Regions from separate parts of the Clostridium sp. LXY-7 genome, predicted to be linked through region 1. Evidence: riboswitches for the same ligand, from Rfam matches in the RefSeq annotation. Region 1 holds a riboswitch; the other holds the start of a gene.

Region 1 (12,755 bases):
TTTTAAAGAAAACTTAAACATACTAAACAATATAAATCTTGTTGACGATAAAGTCTTCATAGAATATGTACAGGAGAATAAAACTGATAAATTGCAAGATGCTGTGGAGAAAAGTCACATCATTGTGGACGGAATTTTTGGTACAGGGATAACAAGAAGGGTAGAAGGGATTTACTCCACAATTATTTCTTTAATTAATGACAGTGGAAAATATGTAGTTTCTATTGATATACCCTCTGGAATTAATAGTGATAATGGAGAAATAATGGGCGTTGCTATAAAAGCTAGAGAAACTATAACACTACAACTATATAAAAAAGGCTCTTTAAATAATGATACAAAAGAGTATTGGGGAAATATAAAAGTAGTTGACATCGGGATACCAGAGAAAGTTATTGAGATTATAGGATATGAAGAACATGAAGATTAATAGGTTGATGGAAATAATCATAATACTTATTAATAAAGGAAACATAACCGCTAAAGAGCTTTCTGAAAGATTTATGGTATCTAAGCGTACTATTTATAGGGATATAGAGGAATTATCTAGTGCAGGAATTCCTGTATATATGAGCAAAGGTAAAGGGGGAGGGATCTCCCTTTTAGATGGATATACCTTAAATAAGGCTATGCTTACAGAGGGAGAAAAACAAAATATAATTTTTGCTCTTAAAACCTTAGGTGGAGTAAAAGATGTTCAGATTCAAAGCACTTTAGAGAAGCTAGGAAGCATCTTTGGAAATAGTAAAAATATAGATTGGCTTGAAGTCGATTTTTCTTCATGGGGAAATCATTCAACCATTGATAAAAGATTTGAACAGGTTAAATCCTCAATATTAAGAGAGAAAATTCTACAATTTAAATATATTAATTCTAAAAATAGTGAAAGCAATAGATTAGTAAAACCTTATAAGGTTATGTTTAAAGGACAAAGTTGGTATATGGTAGGTTTTTGTTGTGAAAAGAAGGATATAAGGATTTTTAAACTCACCAGGATGAGAGAAGTTATAGTTACAGAAGACATATACGAGAGAACAGAATTAGAAGATTTTATTAAGCTTAATGAAAAAAAAGGTGATAATCCAGAATACAAGCCATACAATGTTACCTTAAAAATGAAATTTCAAAAGGATATGTTTTTTCGGTTAATTGATTTCTACCAAGAAGAAGAAATTTTAAAAGAAGAGGATGGTACATATATAGTTACTACGACATTTCCTTATGATGAGTGGATATATTCTCATATACTGTCTTATGGGCACAAGGTTAAGTTACTAGAACCACAATTTATCATAGATGAGTTAAAAAACAGAATTAAAAATTTAGAGGAAATTTATTAGAAATGTATTAAGGCATCCTTGGGAATATTTATAATTTTAAAAAAATTCGTTGACATTTAATTAATAAGACGTGTATAATCTAGTCATAATTTAATATTAACATCTTCAGGGCAGGGTGAGATTCCCTACCGGCGGTAAAGCCCGCGAGCCGTAAGGCATGATTCGGTGTAACTCCGAAGCCGACAGTACAGTCTGGATGAAAGAAGATATGAGAAAAGTATTGTATTTTGTATACTTTTATTTGTATAGTAAATAAGCTCTGAAATATTTATGTATTTCAGAGCTTTGTTTTTATAATAATCTAATAATATGAGTTACTTATTTGCTTATGTTAAATTATTATCTATATAAAATGGAGGTTATATACTTTAATCTATAATAAAAAGCCTTGAGATATATTTTCTCAAGGCTTTTTATGCCTATAAGATGTTCTTAAATTCAATTATCCTCCCAAATAAGTGGAGAATTAAGTTAATTTATTTAAATAATTTTAAGGAGGAATGTTTATGGATGAAGTATATATGAAATTGGCGTTGGAACTAGCTCTAAAAGGAGAAGGAAAGGTTAATCCCAATCCTATGGTGGGGGCAGTTATTGTTAAAAATGGAAAAGTTATAGCTAAGGGATTCCATAGAGCTTATGGAGAGGACCATGCAGAAGTGGTTGCTTTCAGAAATACAAAGAAAAATGTGGAGGGTGCCACCCTGTATGTAACACTAGAGCCGTGCTGTCACCAAGGAAAAACTCCTCCCTGTGTAGATGAAATAATAAAAAGAAAAATAAAAAAAGTAATTGTAGGATGTTTAGATCCCAATCCATTGGTAAGAGGAAAAGGAATTAAAAAGATGCTTGAACATGGAATAGAAGTTGAAATGTCAACATTAGAGGAAAAGTGTAAGGAGACAAATGAGATCTTCTTTAAATATGTAACTTGCAAAAGACCTTTTGTAATAATGAAATCAGCCATGACCCTAGATGGAAAGATTGCCAGTAAATCTGGAGATTCTAAATGGATAACTTGCGAAGAAGCTAGGAATGAAGTGCATAAATTAAGAAATAAAGTCAGCGGGATTATGGTTGGCATTGGAACAGTTATAAGCGATAATCCTGAATTGACCTGTAGAATTCCAGAAGGTAGAAATCCTATAAGAATAGTGGTGGATACTTTTCTTAAAATACCTTTAGAGTCAAAGATTCTAGAAAACTGTGAGAAGATATCAACAATTATAGCAACTACAGATAAAGCTCCTAGTAAGAAGATAAAAATGATTCAGGAAAAGCATGGACAAGTATTAATTTTACCAGAGAAAATGGGTAAGGTGGATTTGACTAAACTAATGGATAGGTTAGGAGATTTAGGCGTGGATAGTATTCTATTAGAAGGAGGAGGAACTCTGAATTATTCTGCTATGAAAGAGAAAATAGTGGACAAGGTAAAGGTTTATATATCACCAAAGATGATTGGTGGACAAGGGAAAACACCCTTGGAAGGTGAAGGAGTTTTAAAGATTCAAGATGCTATAAAGATAAATAAATTATCTATGAAAACTATTGGAACAGATATTGTTTTAGAAGGTTATGTGGAAAAAGGAGAGTAAAAGAATGTTTACTGGATTAATAGAGGAGATAGGGGAGATTCTTCAAATACACAGAGGGGAAAAATCTTCTGAAATAACTATAAAAGCTAAGAAAATACTACAAGGAAGTCATATAGGAGACAGTATTTCTACTAACGGAGTATGTTTGACTATTTCAGGGTTAACATCTAATGGTTTTCAAGCAGATGTAATGGCTGAAACCTTAAGGAAAACTGACTTATCCAACATATCCCTAGGAGATAAAGTTAATTTAGAAAGAGCGTTGAGCTTAAATGGGAGACTAGGAGGGCATATAGTTACAGGGCATATTGATGGTACAGGGGAAATCATAAGTTTAAAAAGAGAGGACACCGCAGTATGGTTAACTATTAAACCTAAGGAAAGACTGCTTAGATATATGGTAGAAAAGGGGTCCATTGCCATTGATGGTATTAGTTTAACCATAGCATATATTGATAGCAATGTGTTTAAGGTTTCTATTATACCGCATACAGGTGTAGAAACCACTTTGCTAAACAAAACTGTTGGTGAAGTAGTTAATCTGGAATGTGATATTTTAGGGAAATATATAGAAAAGCTGCTGGGAAGTAAAAGTGAAGAAGGAGAAAAAAGTTCTAAAATAGATATGGACTTTTTAAAAGAAAATGGATTTTAGGTATCTGAAATAAAATAATTGACCAAAGATCATGAGTATACTTTTTAGTATACCTTATTAAGGGGGAAGAGGGATGTATAAATTTAATACTATTGAAGAAGCAATAGTAGATATTAGAGAAGGAAAAATGGTGGTGGTAGTAGATGATCCCAATAGAGAAAATGAAGGAGACTTATTAATGGCTGCTGAGAAAGTTACTGCAGAGAGTATTAATTTCATGGCTAAATATGGACGTGGACTTATATGTATGCCTATTAATGGGGAAAGGCTTGAGGAGTTAAATATAACTTCAATGGTAGAAAAGAATACAGATAATCATGGTACAGCCTTTACTGTATCTATTGATGCTATAGAGACTACTACAGGAATTTCAGCTGTGGAGAGAGCAGAAACTATTTTGAAGGTTTTAGATGAAGGTAGTAAGGGAGAAGATTTTAGAAGACCAGGCCATGTATTTCCACTTGTAGCTAAAAAGGGGGGAGTTTTAAAGAGAGCTGGACATACAGAAGCAGCTACAGATTTAGCAACCTTAGCTGGATTAAAGCCATCAGGGGTTATTTGTGAGATTATGAATGAGGATGGTACTATGGCTAGAACACCTCAGTTAATGGAGTTTGTAAAATTACATAATCTTAAAATAATAACAATAGCAGATTTGATAAACTATAGAAGACACAATGAAAAACTTATTGAAAAAGTAGTTGAAACACAAATGCCTACTAGGTATGGGGATTTTAAAATACATGGTTATGTAAATAAGCTTAATGGGGAACATCATGTGGCATTAGTAAAAGGAGATGTTCAGGATGGAGAGACAGTGTTAGTAAGAATTCATTCAGAATGTTTGACAGGAGATGCATTAGGTTCTAGAAGATGTGATTGTGGAGAACAATATGCGGAAGCTATGAAGAAGATTCAGAAAGAAGAAAGAGGAATACTTTTATATATGAGACAAGAAGGAAGAGGAATAGGATTAATTAATAAGTTAAAAGCTTATGCTCTTCAAGATGAAGGCTATGATACTGTGGAGGCAAATATAAAGTTAGGATTTCCAGCAGATATGAGGGAATATGGTATTGGAGCACAGATATTATTAGATTTAGGAGCTAAGAAACTGAAGCTTATGACCAATAATCCAAGAAAAATATCAGGACTAAGTGGTTATGGCATTGAAATCGTAGAAAGGGTACCAATACAGATGAACCATAATGAGAAAAATATGACCTACTTAAAAACTAAAAAAGAAAAGTTAAACCATATTTTAAATTATTAATATAGATTTATATAGGAGGAATAGGAAATGATTTATGAAGGAAATTTAATTGCTGAGGGATTAAAAATAGGAATAGTTGTGGGGAGATTTAATGAGTTTATCAATGGAAGATTGTTATCGGGAGCATTAGATGGACTAAAAAGACATGGAGTTAAAGAGGAGGATATAAATATTGCTTGGGTACCAGGAGCCTTTGAAATTCCTTTATTGGCAAAAAAAATGGTCAAGGGAGATAAATATGATGCAGTTATTTGTTTAGGAACAGTTATAAGAGGGACAACTTCTCATTTTGATTATGTTTGTGCTGAAGTTTCGAAAGGAGTTGCCCAAGTATCTCTAGAAAGCGAAAAACCTGTTATATTTGGAGTACTGACTACGGATACCATAGAGCAAGCTATAGAAAGAGCTGGTACTAAAGCTGGAAATAAAGGATATGATGCTGCAGTAACAGCCATAGAAATGGCAAATTTATTGAAAGCTATTAAGTAGTGAATTTAAGAACACATTAAAAATAACTAATATACTTATTATATTTAGAATCTTAAATGAAAACGCTCTGTTTTAGATATTATTGATGAGAAGCAATAATATTGCAGCTTCTCATCAAATATTAAAACAGAGCTTTTACTTAAAAGTAAATATATAGATATAAGATTAGGCTTCTAAAGAATATATTGAAGGGTTACTAAGCTTATAATAGCAATAAAATATACAACTAGTGGTATAAAGTGAGCTTTACGAGGCTTTTTTTCATAGCGATCACTGAAGCGCTCTAAACCATAACCCTCCTGCATAATATAATCCTCTTGGAAGTCATCATTATCTCTATGATTTTTTAATGATTTTAAGGCAACAAATAGTATGGTTCCTCCGATTAGGAAAAATATAGGAGCCCCAATAAGAGCTTGAACTATACTTACTCCAGTATTAGCACTGGCATCTGGTATTTCAGGGATATCTAGAACTCCATTTTTTGAAGCTTCATTAATAAAGGTCATCAATAACACACCTAATTTTGAAATACAGAAAGATATTCCGTTATTAGCACCATGGACAATCATAGCTCCAAGAAGAGAGTCAGTATAATCTCTTACATATACTAAAACATATCCAAGGAACATTACATAGATTATTTGCATTAAATTTCCGTGAAAAGTTGCAAAAATTAAGGTTACTAAAAAGAATCTTAATCTTTTATTTATGCCATCATAGCCATCTAAAAAAATTCCTCTAAAAAATATTTCTTCAAAAAATGCAGGAATTAGAACAATAACAACTAATCCAACTAAAAAACTACCACTGTTTAGTATTTGGGACATTGCAATTCCATCTTCAACTACAACTGGAATTAGAGACATGCTTATGAAGTTAATTCCAATAGCACATATATAAGCACCTAAACCTATAACAGCACATAAAAATATCTGTTTTACTGATATTTTTCTTATATGCATAGCCTTAGTAAAGCTCTGTTTTGTAAGGGTGCAATAGATTAATGACACTCCACCAAGAACCAGTATGCTGGACATTCCTGAAATAATTAAAGTCATATTATCATTTACAATGTTTAAACTATAACATAATTTAGTTAATAAAGTTGGGACAGCAATAAATAGTATTAATCCTAATAATAACAAAAGGTTGGCTTTTAAAGCCTTTTTTTTATTCATAAAAATCATCTCCTTATAGTGAGCTATTTTCTAAGTAATACATCCTCCTTAAACACAGTTTTAATTGCGATAATACCTATAAGTAATATATATGTTATGAGCCATATAGATACTATTAAAAGATGGTTTATATTTAAAATTCCAAGAAGAATCTCATTTAGTATAGTTATTGAATTTAATATAGGTATATGTAGAAAAATGCTACTAATATTTTTTATATCTACAAATATAAATACATAATTCAATATTAATATAATCAACATCATACCTGTCATATATCCTTGAGCTTCTTTGAAATTTCTTGCATATAAACCAATTATAAATTGGATAAGTGAAATTCCTATATAAGTTAATATTATCATCACTGCCATTATAGTAATGTTAGTGAAATTTAGGGTTGTTATATTAATTAATTCCGTATTAAATAGCTTTGACATTATGAGAAAAGAAGCTAATGAAATAAAGATTTCTAACAAAATTAATATTAACAAGGTCACATATTTAGCTCCTATAATAGTAGTCCTTTTGGCCTTCGTAATTAATAGAGCTTCTAAAGTACCTCGTTCTTTTTCAGTAGAACAAAGCTCTGTAACTACTTGCATCCCCATAGTTAGTGGAAATAGTAATATGAACATAGGAATAACATAGAAGAATCCAGCTTGTTCATCACTTATGGCAGAAACATTTTCCTTTTCTATGGAGTAGCTATCTAAAATATTTATATTTATTCCTTTATTTATCAAGGTAGTTTTTACTAGATCCTTTTCAAAATCATTTATAACATCTAATATTTTTTCATAGTTTTTATCCATCATATCGGTAGATTTTTTATATACATTGATATTGGTAGGTTGTCCTAAACTCAATTTCTTAGAAAATTCATTTTCAAATTCAAGGACTAAATCGAATTCTTCAATAGGTTCTTTTCTATTATCTATAACCACCTTCATGTTTTTATCTAAGTTTTTAATATGGTTTATTAACTCATAGCTTTCATCTTCTTTTGAAACTATTATTTTTAAGTTAAAATCTGATAAGTCCCCAGAGGAGTTTTCTAAAACACCTCCTAAAAGACCATCTATATTAAACAAATATAAATACATAAGTATGGGCATTAGTATAAAAGAAATTAAACTTTTTTTATCACGGATAAAATTCTTTATCTCCTTTTTTAAAACCTTATAAAACATACAATCACCTATACCCTAAATATAAATTTTTCATTATTTATAGCTTTAATGCATAACAATAAGCTTAAAACTATATACACACACAACCAACCTATAACTGTAAATACATTTGCCAGATTAATAATACCTGATATTAACTGTTTCAAAATTAATACTACATTAAATATTGGTAAGTTGTAAAAGAGAGGGCTCTCTGGAATAAACATGGACATTACCATTGGGACCATTAATATTATTAAGAGAGGTGAAAGTAAGATTTGGCTTTCCTTATAATTTTTAGCAAAAAAGCTTACTGTAAGTTGAAGTGCACTTAAGAATATAACTGTTAAGGTTAATATAAATAAGGATAACAACAACCCTAAAGCGTTAAAATTTATTCCACTTATAGGTAACCCTGATATTGAAATTGCTGACATTATAGTAAGAAGCAGCACAAATACAGCTATTAGAGAAATTATAATGCTTACAACAGATACGAAAAGTAACTTTCCTAATAATAGCTTATATCTAGGAACCTTTGTACATATCAAAGGCTCTAGGGTCATTTTTTCTTTCTCTCCAGCCGCTAAATCTGTAGTCAAGTAGGAGGTTGAAATCAGTGGAAATAAAAGGAATAGCATAGGCAGTATCAAACTAGCCACTTGTGCAAACATATTGACTTCTTCACCTTGATTATTAAATTCACTTATTGATATTGGATTTATACTTTCATACTCAAGTCCTTTATCTTTAAGGATAGAAGTGATATGGTCTTCCTTTAATTTATCTATAGTATTAGCAATATTACCAGATATGAAGCTTTTTTTAGTAGCGTCATACTTGATTTTAATTGGTACATTTATATCCTCTGAAACTATGATTATAGCATCAATATTTCTTTCTAAAATATCTTTATCTGTATAGATCTTGTCCTCAAAAATTTTTATAGATTTGGTATTTCTTATAGCCTCAGTGATTTCCTTATTATCCCCTTGGATATTTACTTTAAAACCCGCTACTTCGCTCTTAAAGGCAAAGAATGCACCTAAGGCAATCACTATAATTATTAATGGATAGATTAAGATAGGTAATAGTATTGTATTTACTAATAACTTTCTATCTCTAATGTACATTTTAAATTCATGGCTAAACACTTTTAATATTGAGCTCACTATTACCACCACCTGTTATTAGATGGATAAATATATCCTCTAAATTATCCTTGCCATATTTATCTTTAAGATAAGTTTCGTTTCCTTCTTCTATAAGTTCTCCTTTATTTATTATAATAACCCGCTTACAGAGTCTCTCTATTTCATTGATTGAATGACTAGAAAATAGAATTGTCTTTCCTTCCTTAGACCACTCTATAATTAGGTCATATAGTATTCTTCTAGCTACTACATCTAGTCCTGTGGTCGGTTCATCTAAAAGAATTATTTTAGGATTATGAACAATAGCTCTAGCTATGGAAATTTTTTGTTTCATACCTCTTGAAAGCTCTGATGCTTTTTTATCTAAATAATCGCTAAACTGAAAGTAATCTGATAAATATTTAATTCTTTTATCAATTTCGTCTTTGCTCATATCATATAAGTACCCAAAGTATTCAATATTTTCTCTAGCTGTGAGTCTATCATACAATGCTACATCTCCACCAAAAAGAACTCCTATGGAGCTTCTAACCTTTTCGCCATCCTTAGCAGTATCGAAACCATCAATAGTGGCTGTTCCTTTTGTGGGCTTTAGCATAGTAGATAGGATTCTAAGGGTGGTAGTTTTACCTGCTCCATTTTCCCCAAGTAGTCCAACAACTTCTCCTTCTTTAACCGTAAAGCTTAAATCTTTTACAGCTAATACTTTTTTACTATATTTTTTATATAGCCCTTTAACTTCTATCATTTTAATTCTCCTTGCATATAGGTTGTATTTTAAATTAAACCTATACTAGATTTTAACATTCTACATAGTTAATTTCAATAATACCCTTAGAGTAAAGAATTTACTACATGAAGAGGATTATCAGCAATATGTTTTTAAATGCCTTTGATTTAAGATAGACATTATTTATACCAAACCCTTTGAGAGTTTAGTATAAATAATATCTAGATATTTTTAAAGGTATTAAATTAAGCGTAATATTAGGAACTACTTGAAGAAGCAGCCGCTGCAGCACTGGCAGCACAAGCTGCTGCTATTGTTGCTTGTTGCTGAGCAAGAATTATAGAGGTTATGCTATTCATTAAAGTAGTTTCAATTACACCTTTTTTAATGTTATCTACATAGAAGCTGGAAACAAGCATAGTGGATAACATAACTAAATTAGTTTTATCAATGCCCCACAAACTGTACCCAGATTTAGAATTAATATATTCATAGACTTCCTTTATCTCTTTAGCAATTGAAGCATCGCAACCTATTAGAGTTAAAACACCTAAGGAGGATAATGAGCTATAATGAAGCTTACACTTTTCTTTAGTCATACTTTCATATAATTCTATAGCACGAGTACATTTTATTTCTTCATCTTCATCGCCTAAAGCTAAAATATGAGAGAGAGTTTGAAGGTCGTTTCCTTTAGTTAAACCTCTATTATTTAATATTTTATAACAGGTTTCTATTTTGATATTAGTTTGATTTATATCTAAATCAGAAACTCCAAGTATTGCTGCAAATATATAATCATTATCAGAGGTTAGCCAAAAGTGGTTTTCCTTCATATTGTTATAGAACTCTCTCATTCTTGATATTCTATACTCTAGAGTATCAAATGCAACTTCTTTAGCCATAGTGTATGAGGTTAATGGAAGGTATACGCCCCTCTTAAAGCCATGAGATTTTAATTGTTCATACACTTCCAAGGTAGTTTTAAATAAGGTTCTATAGTCATCTTCAAAACTTAAAAGTGTAGATAAAATTGATGAGGTATTTCCACGAAAGTAAGAAGTAAATGAGGTCTCAGCTTTGATGTAATCCCTTATTTCTCTAATTTTATTAACATCTGCAGTTTTATTATTAAGGCTATGAATTAAGGCAGAAAAGTGATTAATTAAACTATTTTCCCATTTAAAATCTTTCTTAAGTGAATAAAAATTTTCTGACATTAAATCAGCTCTTTGTTTTATTTCAATATTCATAAGTTCCTCCTATAATAAAATTATCAATTATATTTTATCATATTTAATAGATACTTAATAATATGAGATGATCTTCGATGATATGATTATGCGATATTAGGTAAAATATGAGGATGGAGTAAATGGAAAATTTAGCATTAAAAATGAACTGCATTATTATTGCCATTATTCCCATTTGCAGGAATGATAATAAGTTGCAGTTCATTTTTACAAAAGGATCATGCTAGTTGTTTATTATTAGAGATAAGGTCCTTGTAGTAACCATTGAGTTTCATAAGTTCTAAGTGATTTCCATGCTCTACAACTTCACCATGGCTTAAAACTATTATTTTATCTGCATTTCTTATAGTGGAAAGCCTATGGGCAATTACTAAAGTAGTTCTATCTGTAGATGCATTTTCTATAGCCTTTTGAATTAACTTTTCTGTTTTAGTGTCTACATTAGCAGTTGCTTCATCTAATACTAGAATCTTTGGACTGTGGGCTAAGGCTCTAGCGAAAGAAAATAGCTGTTTTTGGCCTGCAGAGAAAGTGCTACCTCGCTCCATAACTGGTTCTTGTAAGCCTTGTGGCATGTTGTCTATAAAATCTTGGGCGCAAGATAGTTTAAGAGCCTCTTCTATAGTATGAATTTCGATTTCATCATTTAGAGTAATATTACTCTCTATATCTCCAGAAAATAAAAATACATCTTGCAGCACTACCCCTATATTTCGCCTTAAATCTCTAAGGCGTATATCATTAATATTAACTCCATCAATTAAAATTTCACCTTTTTGTATTTTATAGAAGCCACTAATTAAACTTATTATAGTGGTTTTACCAGCTCCAGTTTCTCCAACAAAGGCAGCAGTTTCTCCATTTCTAATATTAAAGCTCACATCTTTTAATATCCAATCTACATCATTATAAGAGAAACATACATTTTTAAACTCTATATTTCCTTTAAAAGTCTCCATTGGTATACCTGAGTCTAAGTCCTCCAGTATGTATTCCAAATCTAGAAGTTCAAAGATTCTGTCTGCAGAAACTAAGGCAGACTGAATGGTAGTATAGCTTTCACATAAGTCTGAAATAGGATTAAAGAATTGTTTTATATAAGTAGTAAAAGCATATAATACACCTATTTCTAGAGAATTATTAGATATTTTATCCATACCATACCAAATTAACATAGCTATGGCTACACTTTGGAAAACATCTGCAGAAGGTCTTAAAATACTGTTTAACCATACTTGGAAAGAGGTTCCCTTAAAATATTCAGCATTTAAAGCTATAAAGGAATCACTCTTTTGTTTTTCTCCATTAAATATTTGAACAAGTTTCATCCCAGAGATGTTTTCTGCCATAAAACCATTAATTTGACCTATAACACTTTTTATTCTTTTAAAATTACTTTTTATTTTATTTTTTAAAAAGAATACTAAAAAAAACATTAAGGGAACTACACAGAAAGATATCAATGCTAACGTAACATCCAGTGCTAACATTGCATAAAGTATTCCTACAAGTAAAAAAACATCTTTAAATAAATTTATTAATACATCTGTGTACATTTCATTTATAGCTTCCACATCATTAGTAGCTCTAGTTATAAGTCTTCCAGAGGAGGTTCTATCTAGATAGGACAGTGGAAGAAAGTGAATTATTTTAAATACTCTAGCTCTAAGTCTTTTCATGATTTTTTGGCTTACACTGTTGATGATATTCGCTTGGGCAATAGAAAAAAAACCACTAGAAACTATTAATAAAAAATACAATATTCCCATAGAGGTTATAGAATAAAAACCATTAGAAGGTATTCTTTCTATTAGGAAGTCATCAATAACTAATTTTAATATATAGGGCTTAATAAGTTGAACACCATTGATTAAGAGGACACAAAAAAAGGCTAAGATAATCATTTTAATATG
Region 2 (12,755 bases), on a different contig from region 1:
CCTTTAAGCTTATTTTCATATTTATCAACAAAGGCTTTAGAACCAAGTAGACCGAATTCCTCAGCATTAAAGCTAACAAATATAATATCTCGTTCGGGAATCCCAAGAGAAGATATATACTTAGACAATTCTAGAACAAAGGATGTCCCAGAGGCATTATCTAAGGCTCCATTATATATGGTATTACCTAGATCATAACCTATATGATCAAAGTGAGAACCAAAAACTAAAGGCGGAAGAGATGGATTTTTTCCTTCAATATAGCCTACTACATTACTAACAGTGGTAGCTTCAATCTTAATTGGAATGTTTACATATATGGAAAAATCATTATCAAGATAATTTCGTATTTCAGTTAGAGTTTTAGTAGTAATAAAAACATATAAGTCATGTTTACTGTCTTGATAGAAAGAACTTCTAAAGGTTAAATTATCTTTTTCAGTTGTATATAAAATAATACTTCCATGGTCAGTTTTCACATTAATAAAGTCGTCACTGGAGCTCAAAACATTAGATTTATTAAATTGAATTTCATTAATTCTAAAGTTCAATAAATCTTCTTTGTAATTAACTCCATAGTCCAAGTTCTTAACTATCCTATTATTACTATCTATCACAGAGATCATAGGTGTATCTTCGATATGTTTTGGATAGTTAACCTGAAAATTTTGAAGATAATCTTTATCATAGGGTTTAATATTATTACTTATAAAGGTATCTTTAATGTAAGCAGCTACAAGTGCGTTTTCTAAAGTACCAGTCATTCTACCTTTAAAATCATCACTAGATAAATAAGCTATATTGTCTTTAACATCTTTAGTACTAAAATTATTAGTATTGTAGTAAGTATTATAGCTTAAGGAGAGAGTTATTAACGTAGATGTTAGTAGATAATTTATTATTGCTTTTTTCATAATATCACCTAATTTATTTTTACTAATACCAATAATATGAAAAAAAATCATGAGCTATGATTAAGAATAGATAATTTTGTGATAAAATAAATAAAGTACTGCGCATTTTATTTCGAGGAGGCTAAATAATGAATATAATTAATGATAAATTGTTAAAAGAATTCCAGATTTCAAAAGATCAGTTAAATAATGTTATTGAATTATTAGATGAGGGTAATACAGTACCTTTTATCGCTAGATATAGAAAAGAAAAAACAGGAGGTCTTGATGACATAATATTGAGAAACCTATCTGAAAGATTGACATATTTAAGAAATTTACAAGAAAGAAAAGAAGCTGTTGTTAGATTAATTGAGGAGCAAGGAAAGTTAACAGAGGAAATAAAACTCGCTCTAGAGAAGACAAGTACATTGACAGAAGTGGAAGATATATATAGACCCTATAAGCCTAAAAAGAGAACTAGGGCCATTATAGCTGCAGAAAAAGGATTAACTCCATTAAGTGAATTTATTATAAATGGAGATAGTAGTAAAGAATTGAATGTGTATGCAGAGGAGTTTATTAATGCCGAAAAAGGTGTGGAAACTATAGAGGAAGTCCTTCAAGGAGCTATGGATATAATAAGTGAAAAAATAAGTGATGATGCAGATATTAGAAAATGGATTAGAGAATACGTTCAAAGAACAGGAATCATAGAAACCAAGGGGGAGAGTAAAGAAAGAACACCTTATGAGATGTATTATGAATATAAAGAGCCTGTAAAATCTATTCCACCTCATAGAATTTTAGCTATTAATAGAGGGGAAGATGAAAAAATACTTTCAGTTAAAATAGTATGTGAAAATGAAAGAATTATAAACTATATAAATAATAAGACTTTGACTTCAAATGAACAGTGTAATAAATATATAGCATTTAGCGTAGAAGATTCTTTAAAAAGATTAATATATCCATCAATAGAAAGAGAAATCCGTAATATGTTAACTGAAATAGGAGAGAATGGTGCTATTAAGATATTTAAAGAGAATTTAAAGGCACTGCTTATGACACCTCCTATAAAGGGAAAAACAGTTATGGGATTTGATCCAGGCTTTAGAACTGGGTGTAAGGTAGCTGTACTAGATGAAACGGGAAAATTTTTAGACTATGTTACAGTACAGGCAACTTCAGAAAATAAAAATAGAGTAGAAGAAGCTATTCACAAGCTTAAAGATATGATAATAAAGTATAAGGTGGAGGTAATATCTTTAGGAAACGGGACAGCATCTAGGGAATCAGAACAGGTTCTAAGTGAAGTTATAAATAGGGTTAAGGCTGAAACTGGAAGAGAAGTATTTTATGTAGTAGTATCAGAGGCTGGGGCATCAGTATATTCAGCTTCTGAACTTGCTAGTAAAGAATATCCAGAGTTAGATGTAACTATAAGAGGAGCTATATCTATAGGTAGAAGATTGCAAGACCCATTGGTTGAATTAGTAAAGATAGATCCAAAGTCCATAGGAGTAGGCCAATATCAGCACGATGTTACAGTTAAAAAAATGGATGAATCGTTAAAGAATGTAGTTGAAGACTGTGTAAATAATGTAGGAGTGGACTTAAATATAGCAACACCATCTCTACTTTCTTATATTTCTGGAATAAATTCTACTATTGCACAAAATATAGTTGCATACAGAGATGAAGTTGGGAAATTTAAATCAAGAAAGGAGCTGTTAAAGGTTAAGAGACTAGGAGCTAAGGCTTTTGAACAATGTGCAGGGTTCTTGAGAGTAATGGAGAGTAAAGAGATGTTAGACAGTACTTCAGTTCATCCAGAAAGTTATGAGTCCTGTAAATCATTAATGAAAATATTAAATTATAGTAAAGAGGATATAAGCAATAAAAATATTAAAGACATAGATAAAAAAATTGAAGGTATAGGTGTTGAAAAGCTTTCGGATGAAATAGGTGTAGGAGTACCAACTCTACTAGATATTATTAAAGAATTAAAAAAACCAGGCCGTGATCCAAGAGAGGAATTACCAAAGCCTATATTTAAGACAGGTGTAATAGAATTATCACAGCTTAAGGCAGGCATGAAGCTTTTAGGAACAGTTAGAAATGTATCTGATTTTGGAGCCTTTGTAGATATAGGAGTCCATCAAGATGGATTAGTTCATAAGAGCCAACTAAGCGATCGATTTGTTAAGCATCCACTGGATATAGTTAAAGTTGGAGACATAGTTGAGGTTTCAGTACTTGAAATAGATGAAAAAAGACATAGAATTTCACTATCAATGAAGAAGAACTAATAATATTAATTTAATATTACTTATTGAATATTAATATAATTCATGATAATATATTAACATAGTAATAATTTAATAATGCACTTCAGGGCGGGGTGAAAGTCCCCACCGGCGGTAAAGCCCGCGAGCCGTAAGGTTGATTCGGTTTAATTCCGAAGCCGACAGTATAGTCTGGATGAAAGAAGGTAGCAGTATGATTATATTAAATATAATTGTATTATTTAGTGTATATGCCCTGATTTTTTAATCAGGGCTTTTAATTTTATTTAATATTATTATACTAGACCCTTTGAAGATGCCAATATTTTGGGGGTTATAAAATGAAGAAAAATGAAAACAGCAGTTTGGACAGAATGATTAAAATCTCTTTATTATCAGCAGTAGCAGTTATATTGATGTACATTGATATTCCGGTACTACCAGCATTTCCATGGTTAAAAATTGATTTTAGTGATGTACCAGCATTAATGGGAGCTTTTGCCTTTGGACCATTAACAGGAGTAGTAATTGAACTTTTAAAAAATATCTTAATATTATTAGTTAAAGGCACAGGAACAGGTTTTGTGGGAGAAATAGCAAATTTTTTAGTAGGAGTATCTTTAGTATTACCTGCTGCTATGATTTATCATAGGAATAAGTGTAAAAAATCAGCTATAATAGGAATGATTGTAGGGGGGCTATCTATAGAAATTATAGGAATATTCGCCAATACATTCTTGTTATTACCAGCTTTTGGAATGAAAATGGCTGGAGCAGAATTAACTAATTATATATTATTTGGACTACTACCTTTCAACGGTATTAAAGCCATCCTTGTTGGAATAGTTACCTTTGTTTTATATAAGAGACTTTCTTTAGCTATATTTAAAGTAGAACCAAAACTAGACAATAAAAAGGTTGTAAAAAACCAAATTTAGTATAATTAAACATTATACAAATAGGCTTAAATATGAAATTAGATTAATTGAACTTCATATTGTTCCTGCAAATGGTATTCACAGGAACAATATGAAGTTCAATTTCAATGTTTTATAAAATAAAAGCCTATTAGTATAATGTAGAAACTTAATTATAATTTATATATTATGATTCCACATTATATATCCATCTTCTTTAGGATGATGGTAATAATTCTTCCTTATTCCTTCTATAGAAAACTTATGTTTCTCATATAATAAAATTGCAGCCTTGTTAGATTGTCTTACTTCTAAGGTTATTCCAGCTACGTTATGAGCTTTACATATGGACATTAAGTGTTCTAAAATAGAATCTGCTATTCCATGGCATCTATAATCTGGATGCACAGCTATATTAGTGATATGGCCTTCATCAAAGAGAAGCCATATTCCACCAAATCCAACTACAGTATCACCGTATTTAGCCACTACATATTTAGAATATTTATTATCTAATTCTTTTTTTAGAGCATCAAAAGACCAAGGAATTGAAAAACTTAAATCACTTACTTCTTTGACACCAATAATATTTTCATCATTCATTGCTACAATAGAAATATCACGCATTGCTTTTTAATTTCTCCTCATATTCTCTTTCAGCTTGAGATAATCTAAGATATATAGGAGAGGAACTAAATACGTTATCCTCTTTACCATCTTTAAGTAGATTAAGCCCAATTTCTCCTAGGGCAGAAGCTTTTACAATGTTAAGGTGAGAAGGGGCAAAGCTTATATTGATTAAGTTTTCTATGAGGGTAGATTTAAATTTATAGGTACCATCGCCTACAAAGTATACTTTCTTATTAAAACCTTTAAGTTTATTTATCAACTGTTCAATAGATAATAATTGAGGATTATCTAAAGCTAAAAGTTCATTGTTATCACGCTTATAAAAATTCGTATATACATTTCCTCTTAGAGCATCAATAATTGGACAAATTATGCAATCTTCAACTATCAAATTATTTGCAAGAGCATCTAATGAAGATATGGAAATAAAAGGTTTTTTAGTTGCTTGAACCAAGCCTTTTATGGTAGCCATTCCTATTCTAAGTCCAGTAAAGGAACCTGGCCCCTTTGAAACAACGAAACCATCTATATCCGATATAGACAAATTTGTATTGATTAAAAGCTTATCTATCATAGGCATCATGATTACTGAATGTTGCTTTTTATAATTAAAAGTAATTTCGCCTAAAAGTTTATTATCTTCTATAATAGCGGCAGTGGCACTTTCAGTTGCAGAATCTAAAGACAAAATTTTCATAGTGTTAGCTCCTTTATATAATCATATCTATTATCAGTATAGTTTATTGTTATTTTTCTATAGGTATTTCCTAGTGAGGGGATCTTATCTAATTTTATAGTTAAATTTTCTGATGGAATTAGTTCTTCTATATAGTTTGCCCATTCAATTACACTTACTCCATCACCAAATATATATTCATCAAAGCCAATAGCTTCAATTTCATCAGGATCATTAACTCGATAAACATCAAAATGATAAAACTTAAGCCTTCCTTCATATTCATTTACAATATTAAAAGTAGGACTTGTGATATGATTATCTATTTCCAATCCTTTTGCAATTCCTTTTGTAAGATGAGTTTTACCAGTACCTAAATCTCCAATTAAGCAAATAATATCATTCTTATTACATAGCTTTCCTAATTGAATACCCAGATTCATCATTTCATCAACACTACTAACTAAAAACTCCATGTATTTCACCTCATTAATATTTTAGCCCAAAATCAAAAAAATGAAAAGTGTAGCTTAATAATACCATAAAACAAAACATAGCATATAATATTATATACTATGTTTTGTTTTATGGTATTATTTTTTTTCTACCTTAGATACCAATGTGTTTTTAAGATATTTAACTGCCTTATTGCAGATTAATCCATTTCTGGACATATCATCTAATATTTGAAATGCTTCGTACATATACATTCCCTTTCTATAAGGTCTATCCTCAGTTAGGGCTTGATATATATCACAAACTCCAATTATTCTACTCTCTTCACAAATATCATCACTTTTAAGTCTTCTAGGATATCCAAAGCCGTTTAGTTTCTCATGGTGATTAGATGCCCAGTCACTAATATCTTTTATATTACTAATTCTATCTAAAATTAATTTTGTATAATAAGGATGAGACTTTATTATAGAGAATTCTTCATCTGTTAGTTTCCCATTTTTATCTAATATCTCTGTAGGTATAGCTAACTTGCCAATATCATGTAAAAGTCCAGATATTTTCATTTTTATGCATTTATCGTCATCATAATTTAAATATTTTGACACATCATAGGCCAAATTGGCTATGTCTCTTGAATGTCGTGCAGTAAAACTACTTTTATTATCTATTATAGTAGCAAATGTTTCTGCAATAGTTTCAAACTCCTTTAAGGAAAGAAATCTATCATTAATAGGAGCTATGTTTTCTAATAAAAAATTTCTGTATGAAACATTATAAAGATTAAACCAAAAACTATCAGTATTAGCTATATTTAAGAAAGCATCCACAATTTTGGGATTAAATAATATTTCACTTTGCGATTTCACCCAGTTAATAATGTTATCCTTTTCAGGGTAAAGCTGTAAATTAGAATCATATTTAATTTCTATTAAATCAGCTAATCTTATTATTTGGCTTTCAAAAGGAGTTAGGTAGCTTTTAAGCTTCATACAACCGGTACCATTATAATTTTCGTGGTGATATAGAATAATATCATAAACCTGTATAAGAGAAGGAGTTTGTTGAATCATACGGGCACCTTCAATACAGTGTTTTTTAATATATTCACTTGAATTATGGACTTTATCTAACATATTTTGTGCCCCTATGTCATGAAGCATAGAAGCGACATATAAATTGTAATAACTATCCTCACTTAGATTCAAGACTCTACCCAACTCAAGAGCTATATAGGTTGTACACTGAGAGTGGTGTGAGTATTTATGCATTGAAAAGTTAACCTCTGATACATGTTCAACCACATGGACATCCTTCATGAAATTATTTTCTGCTAAATCTAAGGAGATAGATAGAGCCATAACGATTTTACTAAGACTTATACTCATATTATCCTCCCAAAATTTATAAACTATATAAATTTAGTAACATTATATCATATTCATTACATATTAATATAAGAATATATGGAAAATTATTTTATACAAATATAATTGATACATTATTCTTAAAAAATAAAGTATAATATACATATAAATGGATTTGAAAAGGGGGATAAATATGTTTGTAAGAAATTTAATGTTACCAAAAGAAAAATTAGTTACAATAGTACCAAAAGCTACCATAGGTGATGCACTAAGCTTAATGGAAAAAAATGGGTTTTTATCCATACCAGTAGCGGAAGGTGATAAATTCTACGGCTGCATATCTAAAGAGCAAGTATATACGTATTACTATGAAAAATGTATAGAAAGAAATTGTTTACTATCAGACTTTTTAGTTGAAAACGTTATGAGAACAGATGTACCAGTAATAGATCCATTAGAACAAGTAGAAGAGGCAGCTCATTTCTTAGAAACTAAAAATATTTCATTTGTAGCTGTAGTGGATAAAAAGGGAGAATTAAAAGGAATTGTTACACATTACGCTATATTCCATCAGTTCACAGAAGTATTTGGATTAAATAGAGGAAATCGTTTAGCTGTCATAGCATATGATATTCCAGGACAGATATCAAAATTATCTAAAATAATAACGGACAATAATGGACATATAATTAGCTTTGTAGTTGTAGATCCTAAGAGTATAACAGAAGTAAAAGAAATAGTTGTTAGGCTAAGAACCGATAGCATGGATCAAATTATAGAAAAAATTAAAGCAGCAGGGTTTAAAGTACAATAATTACTTTGGAATAATTTATATAAACCATTTATTAACTGCCACATAAATTGTATTTTATTTATGTGGTTGTTAATAAAAAATTTATTTAAACATAGTAGAAATTAAGAGTTTTATATAATATACTAGTTTATAAATCATAAGCATTAAAATTATTAATGTTAGGAGATGGTTAAAATTAGTGATGTAATAGATTTTAATGAGTTAAAGAATAAAGCCACGGATAAAGATATAGATAAGTTTGAAGAATATATATATTCAATGTACTATACTATGTCTCAAGGTAAATTATCTATGGCTGAAATGAGTAGAAAGATACAGAAGTATATGTTAGACAATAACATATCCCAAGAGAAGTTTATGAATATACAAAAAAAGCTTATGGAGAGATATGGTTTTTCTATGGATGATATAGAAAAAGAGATGAGTAATTTAGGTATTGATAATAACAGTGTGCTTGGGAGCATCGGTAAGGATTATGAAGGTGTAAGGAAGGCTATTGGATTTCAAGAGAAGTATAATGCTAGAATGAGTACTAAAACTATAAACACATATAGCATTAGTAATGACAAAAACAGCTTAGAGATAATACTTCAAGATGAAAATGTAATATTAAAAAGTTTTAAGAAAATTGACTTAACGGATAATGAGTTAAATGAATTTTTGTGTTCTTATAAAAAAATAGTAAAAGAGAAAATGCTTAATATATCTATTTGTGAGAATGCTTCAACTTATCTTTATTAATAGCTTTCCCAAGTTGAAAATGAATAGTGTATTATTAAAAATATTAATGATAGACTAATTCACTTTCAACAATGGTTTTTAATATTTTATTGGCAAATAAAATAAAAACTATTGATTTTATTACGTATATATTATATAATAAGTCTTGTTACGAAGGGGTATAGCTCAATTGGTAGAGTAGCGGTCTCCAAAACCGTTGGTTCCGGGTTCAAGTCCTCGTGCCCCTGCCATAGAAACTCAGTAAACTCAAAGGTTTACTGAGTTTTTTTATGCCCGCATGGTCAACAGCTTGATGATGAAAGTTGTTGTTCTTACTTGGTTCAAGTCTTAGTAATAAATAGTTTTTTTATTCTTCAAATAAAGGATGTAATTTTAGTAAAGTAAATTGTTAAATTGTATTGACAGTATATGAGAAATAATATAATATTAACATAAATGGTACGTACCAGTAATAAAAATAATCGTAGGTGGAAAATATGAAGAGCATAAATAAAGAAAGCAGAATACCATTATATTACCAGTTGATAGATATAATTATAGAAATGATGGAACAAGGGTATCTGAATGAAAATGATCAACTACCTTCAGAAAGAGAGTTGTGTGAAACTTACAATGTTAGTAGATCTACTGTAAGACAAGCTATACAAGAATTAGAGAGGGAAGGATATGTATATAGAGAACATGGAAAAGGGACCTTTGTTTCACCCCGAAAATTGAAACAAGACCTTCTAGAGTTTTATAGCTTTACTGATGAAATGAAAAAAATAGGGAAGAAACCATCATCACAAGTATTAGATTTTAAATCAATAGAATGTAATGACGAGTTAGCAAAAAAGATGAATTTATTGTCAGGAGAAAAAATTTATGTATTTACAAGATTAAGACTAGCTGATAATGAACCTATGATGCTAGAAACAAGTTATGTGCCTTATAGCAGATTCCCAGAGCTTACAAAAGAACAACTAGAAAAAGATGCCATGTACAATATATTTACAGAGGCATACAAAACAACATTTACCTGCGCTGAGGAAATATTTCAACCAGTGTTAGCCAGGGAAGAAGAAGCAGAAATATTAAAGTATAATTCTGGATCGCCTGCAATGATGATAGAGAGAATAACATATGAAAATACTATGATTATTGAATATACAAAAGGCATTGCAAGAGGAGATAAATTTAAATATCATGTTGTATTAAAAAAATAAATTTTTTTAATACAACTGGTAATTACAACATGATGACATGATGACGTTATAATATGATAAAGGGTGATAGAATGTTTGGATTTAATGAAGAAAAATGGAAAGAACTGAATGGATTTAATACAGCCAAAGAAATATACCAACAACCTGAGCTTTGGTTGGAAACATTGGAAATAATCGAAAGTAACAAAGATAGTATTAACAAGTTTATAGAGGAAAGACTTGAAAAGAAAAAGATTAGAATTGTATTTACAGGAGCTGGAACGTCTGCCTATGTAGGGGAAGTAGTGATTCCCTATTTAAACAAAAGAAAGGAATACATTTTTGAATCTATACCTACAACGGACATAGTTTCTAATCCGGAGTCATATTTTAAAAAGGATATTTCTACAGTATTGGTATCCTTTGCTCGTTCAGGGGATAGTCCCGAAAGTGTGGCAGCTTATGATTTAGCTAATAATTTAGTTGATGACATAAGTCATATATTTGTCACATGCAATTCAAAAGGAAAACTAGCAAAAATGTCCAAGGAGAATGAAAACGTTTTTTTATTACTTATGCCAAATAGATCTAATGATTTAGGATTTGCAATGACTAGTAGCTTTACTTGTATGACACTTGCGGCGTCATTGATTTTTGATATGGAAAACCTTGAAGAGAATAAAAAACAGATATTTGAAATGTCGGTCATCGGCAAACATTTATTAGATGTTGGATATAAAGAACAGAAGAAATTATTAAATTATGATTATAAGAGGGTTGTATATTTAGGGTCTAGTAGTTTTTTTGGAATTTCAAAAGAAAGCTCATTAAAATTATTAGAACTAACTAGGGGAAAAATTATATCTTATGATGAGACAGTCTTAGGGTTTAGACACGGTCCTAAGTCCATTGTTGATGATAAAACTTTAATATTTCTATATGTTTCAATAGATGATTATGCAAGAAAATATGATATAGACATGTTAAATGAGGTTTACAACAATACTGGAGAGCATAAGATAATCTCAGTTACAAAGGAATATGATGAAGAGGTTGAAAAAAATTCAAATTATCAATTTTATTTAAGTAAATATCCAATTAAAGTTGAGAATGAAACTTATATATCATTACTCTATCTAGTTTACGCTCAAATATTCGCACTATTATATTCAGTAAAAGTGCATGTAGAACCTGACGATCCTAATCCAAGTGGACTTGTTAATAGAGTAGTTAAGGGAGTATCAATTTATAATTACAAGTAATAACTATAAAAAATATATTTAAGGGGGAAAATATTATGAAATTTAAAAAAATGATAAGTACCATTCTCTCTGTAATTATAGTGACTACAATACTTGCTGGATGTAGCAGAGAAACTGATAAGAAAACTTCTGGTAATGACGACAATGTAACTTTGACCTTTGGATTGTGGGATAAGTATCAAGAACCAATACTACGAGAAATAGCGGACAAATTTAAAGAACAAAATTCAAATATTAAAATTGATATTCAATTAACACCATTTAGCCAATACTGGACAAAACTAGAAGCTGCCGCTACTGGTGAAGTTCTTCCAGATATATTTTGGATGAATGGTCCCAATATAGTTAAATATGCATCAAATGGAATATTGTTGCCTATTGATGATAAGGTGAAAGAAGATAATATCGACTTAAATTTGTATCCAGAAAGCTTAGTAAACTTATATACTATTGATGATAAACTATATGGTATTCCAAAAGATTGGGATTTAACAGCGTTATGGTATAACAAAAAGCTGTTTGATGAGAAAGGTGTAGAATACCCAAATGAGAATTGGACATGGGATGATTTGGTTGAAGCTGCTAGAAAACTAACAGATAAAGAAAAAGGTGTTTACGGAATAGCTGCAAGACCTGATACACAAGAAGGTCTTTATAACTCAATACCTCAAAACGGTGGGTTTATAATTTCAGAGGATAGAAAAAAATCAGGATATAATTCTCCTGAAGCTATTGAAGGAACACAAATGTGGATAGATCTTATAAAAGAGGGGGTATCACCTACTCTAGAAGAAATGGCAGATACCTATGAAATAGACATGTTTAAGGCTGAGAGATTGGCCATGGTTAACGCGGCTTCATGGAATGTACCTGTATTTATGGAAAATGAATTAATAAAAGATAATGTTGATTTAACTGTAATGCCATTGATTAAAGAGCGTGCAGCAGTAATACATGGATTGAGTAATGTTATTTCTGCTAATACAAAACATCCTAAAGAAGCTTGGGAATTTGTGAAGTTTCTTGGAGGTAAAGAAGCAAATGAAATTTGGGCAAAATCAGGAGTAGTTATTCCTGCACGTATGGATGTATTAGATATATGGAAAAAAACTTATCCTGGCCTAAATCTTCAAGCATATGTTGACGAATTAGACTATTCAATAATGTATCCAGCATCAAAAAATACACCAAAGTGGAATGATATTGAACTTAAATATATTAAGCAAATGTGGGCTGGACAAATATCAGTTGAAGAAGGCTTAAAAAAAATCGGTGAGGAAATGGACGAAGCACTTCAGCAAGAAAAATAAGGTAAAAACTAATAGTAGTACATCTAGTTGGACTTTTTTTAAAGAGTTCACCTAGTTTGTACTATTCCTTAGATTTAAAGAAGGGGGAGTAAAATGGATACATTAATTATTGAAGAAAGAGAAATTAAAAAGGAACAACCTCCTAAGAAAAAGAGTAAATTTAGAAATAAAAAGTTAAATGATTGTCTTTGGGGGTACTTATTAATACTGCCATTAT

The links. A riboswitch is a leader RNA that binds a small molecule or an ion and turns the genes downstream of it on or off. The one in region 1 is predicted to bind FMN.
Region 2: linked by a shared signal. The riboswitch ahead of ACI48Q_RS14100 (ECF transporter S component) and the one ahead of ribD (bifunctional diaminohydroxyphosphoribosylaminopyrimidine deaminase/5-amino-6-(5-phosphoribosylamino)uracil reductase RibD) in region 1 are both predicted to bind FMN.

The regions. Positions count from the first base shown of each region.
Region 1 is NZ_JBLLJL010000001.1:675,397-688,151, forward strand. It holds gene ACI48Q_RS03235 (NAD(P)H-hydrate epimerase) at 1-430, shown strand, start outside; gene ACI48Q_RS03240 (helix-turn-helix transcriptional regulator) at 420-1,340, shown strand; FMN riboswitch at 1,438-1,552, shown strand; gene ribD (bifunctional diaminohydroxyphosphoribosylaminopyrimidine deaminase/5-amino-6-(5-phosphoribosylamino)uracil reductase RibD) at 1,847-2,938, shown strand; gene ACI48Q_RS03250 (riboflavin synthase) at 2,943-3,593, shown strand; gene ACI48Q_RS03255 (bifunctional 3,4-dihydroxy-2-butanone-4-phosphate synthase/GTP cyclohydrolase II) at 3,667-4,866, shown strand; gene ribH (6,7-dimethyl-8-ribityllumazine synthase) at 4,894-5,355, shown strand; gene ACI48Q_RS03265 (lysostaphin resistance A-like protein) at 5,529-6,536, opposite strand; gene ACI48Q_RS03270 (ABC transporter permease) at 6,560-7,726, opposite strand; gene ACI48Q_RS03275 (ABC transporter permease) at 7,735-8,877, opposite strand; gene ACI48Q_RS03280 (ABC transporter ATP-binding protein) at 8,852-9,607, opposite strand; gene ACI48Q_RS03285 (DUF4003 family protein) at 9,847-10,842, opposite strand; gene ACI48Q_RS03290 (ABC transporter ATP-binding protein) at 11,061-12,755, opposite strand, start outside.
Region 2 is NZ_JBLLJL010000004.1:183,736-196,490, forward strand. It holds gene ACI48Q_RS14090 (M28 family metallopeptidase) at 1-914, opposite strand, end outside; gene ACI48Q_RS14095 (Tex family protein) at 1,043-3,205, shown strand; FMN riboswitch at 3,280-3,392, shown strand; gene ACI48Q_RS14100 (ECF transporter S component) at 3,523-4,119, shown strand; gene rimI (ribosomal protein S18-alanine N-acetyltransferase) at 4,279-4,725, opposite strand; gene tsaB (tRNA (adenosine(37)-N6)-threonylcarbamoyltransferase complex dimerization subunit type 1 TsaB) at 4,718-5,425, opposite strand; gene tsaE (tRNA (adenosine(37)-N6)-threonylcarbamoyltransferase complex ATPase subunit type 1 TsaE) at 5,422-5,880, opposite strand; gene ACI48Q_RS14120 (HD-GYP domain-containing protein) at 5,998-7,248, opposite strand; gene ACI48Q_RS14125 (CBS domain-containing protein) at 7,421-8,041, shown strand; gene ACI48Q_RS14130 (DUF3867 domain-containing protein) at 8,216-8,782, shown strand; tRNA gene ACI48Q_RS14135 (tRNA-Trp) at 8,937-9,012, shown strand; gene ACI48Q_RS14140 (GntR family transcriptional regulator) at 9,259-9,987, shown strand; gene ACI48Q_RS14145 (SIS domain-containing protein) at 10,041-11,228, shown strand; gene ACI48Q_RS14150 (ABC transporter substrate-binding protein) at 11,264-12,538, shown strand; gene ACI48Q_RS14155 (carbohydrate ABC transporter permease) at 12,632-12,755, shown strand, end outside.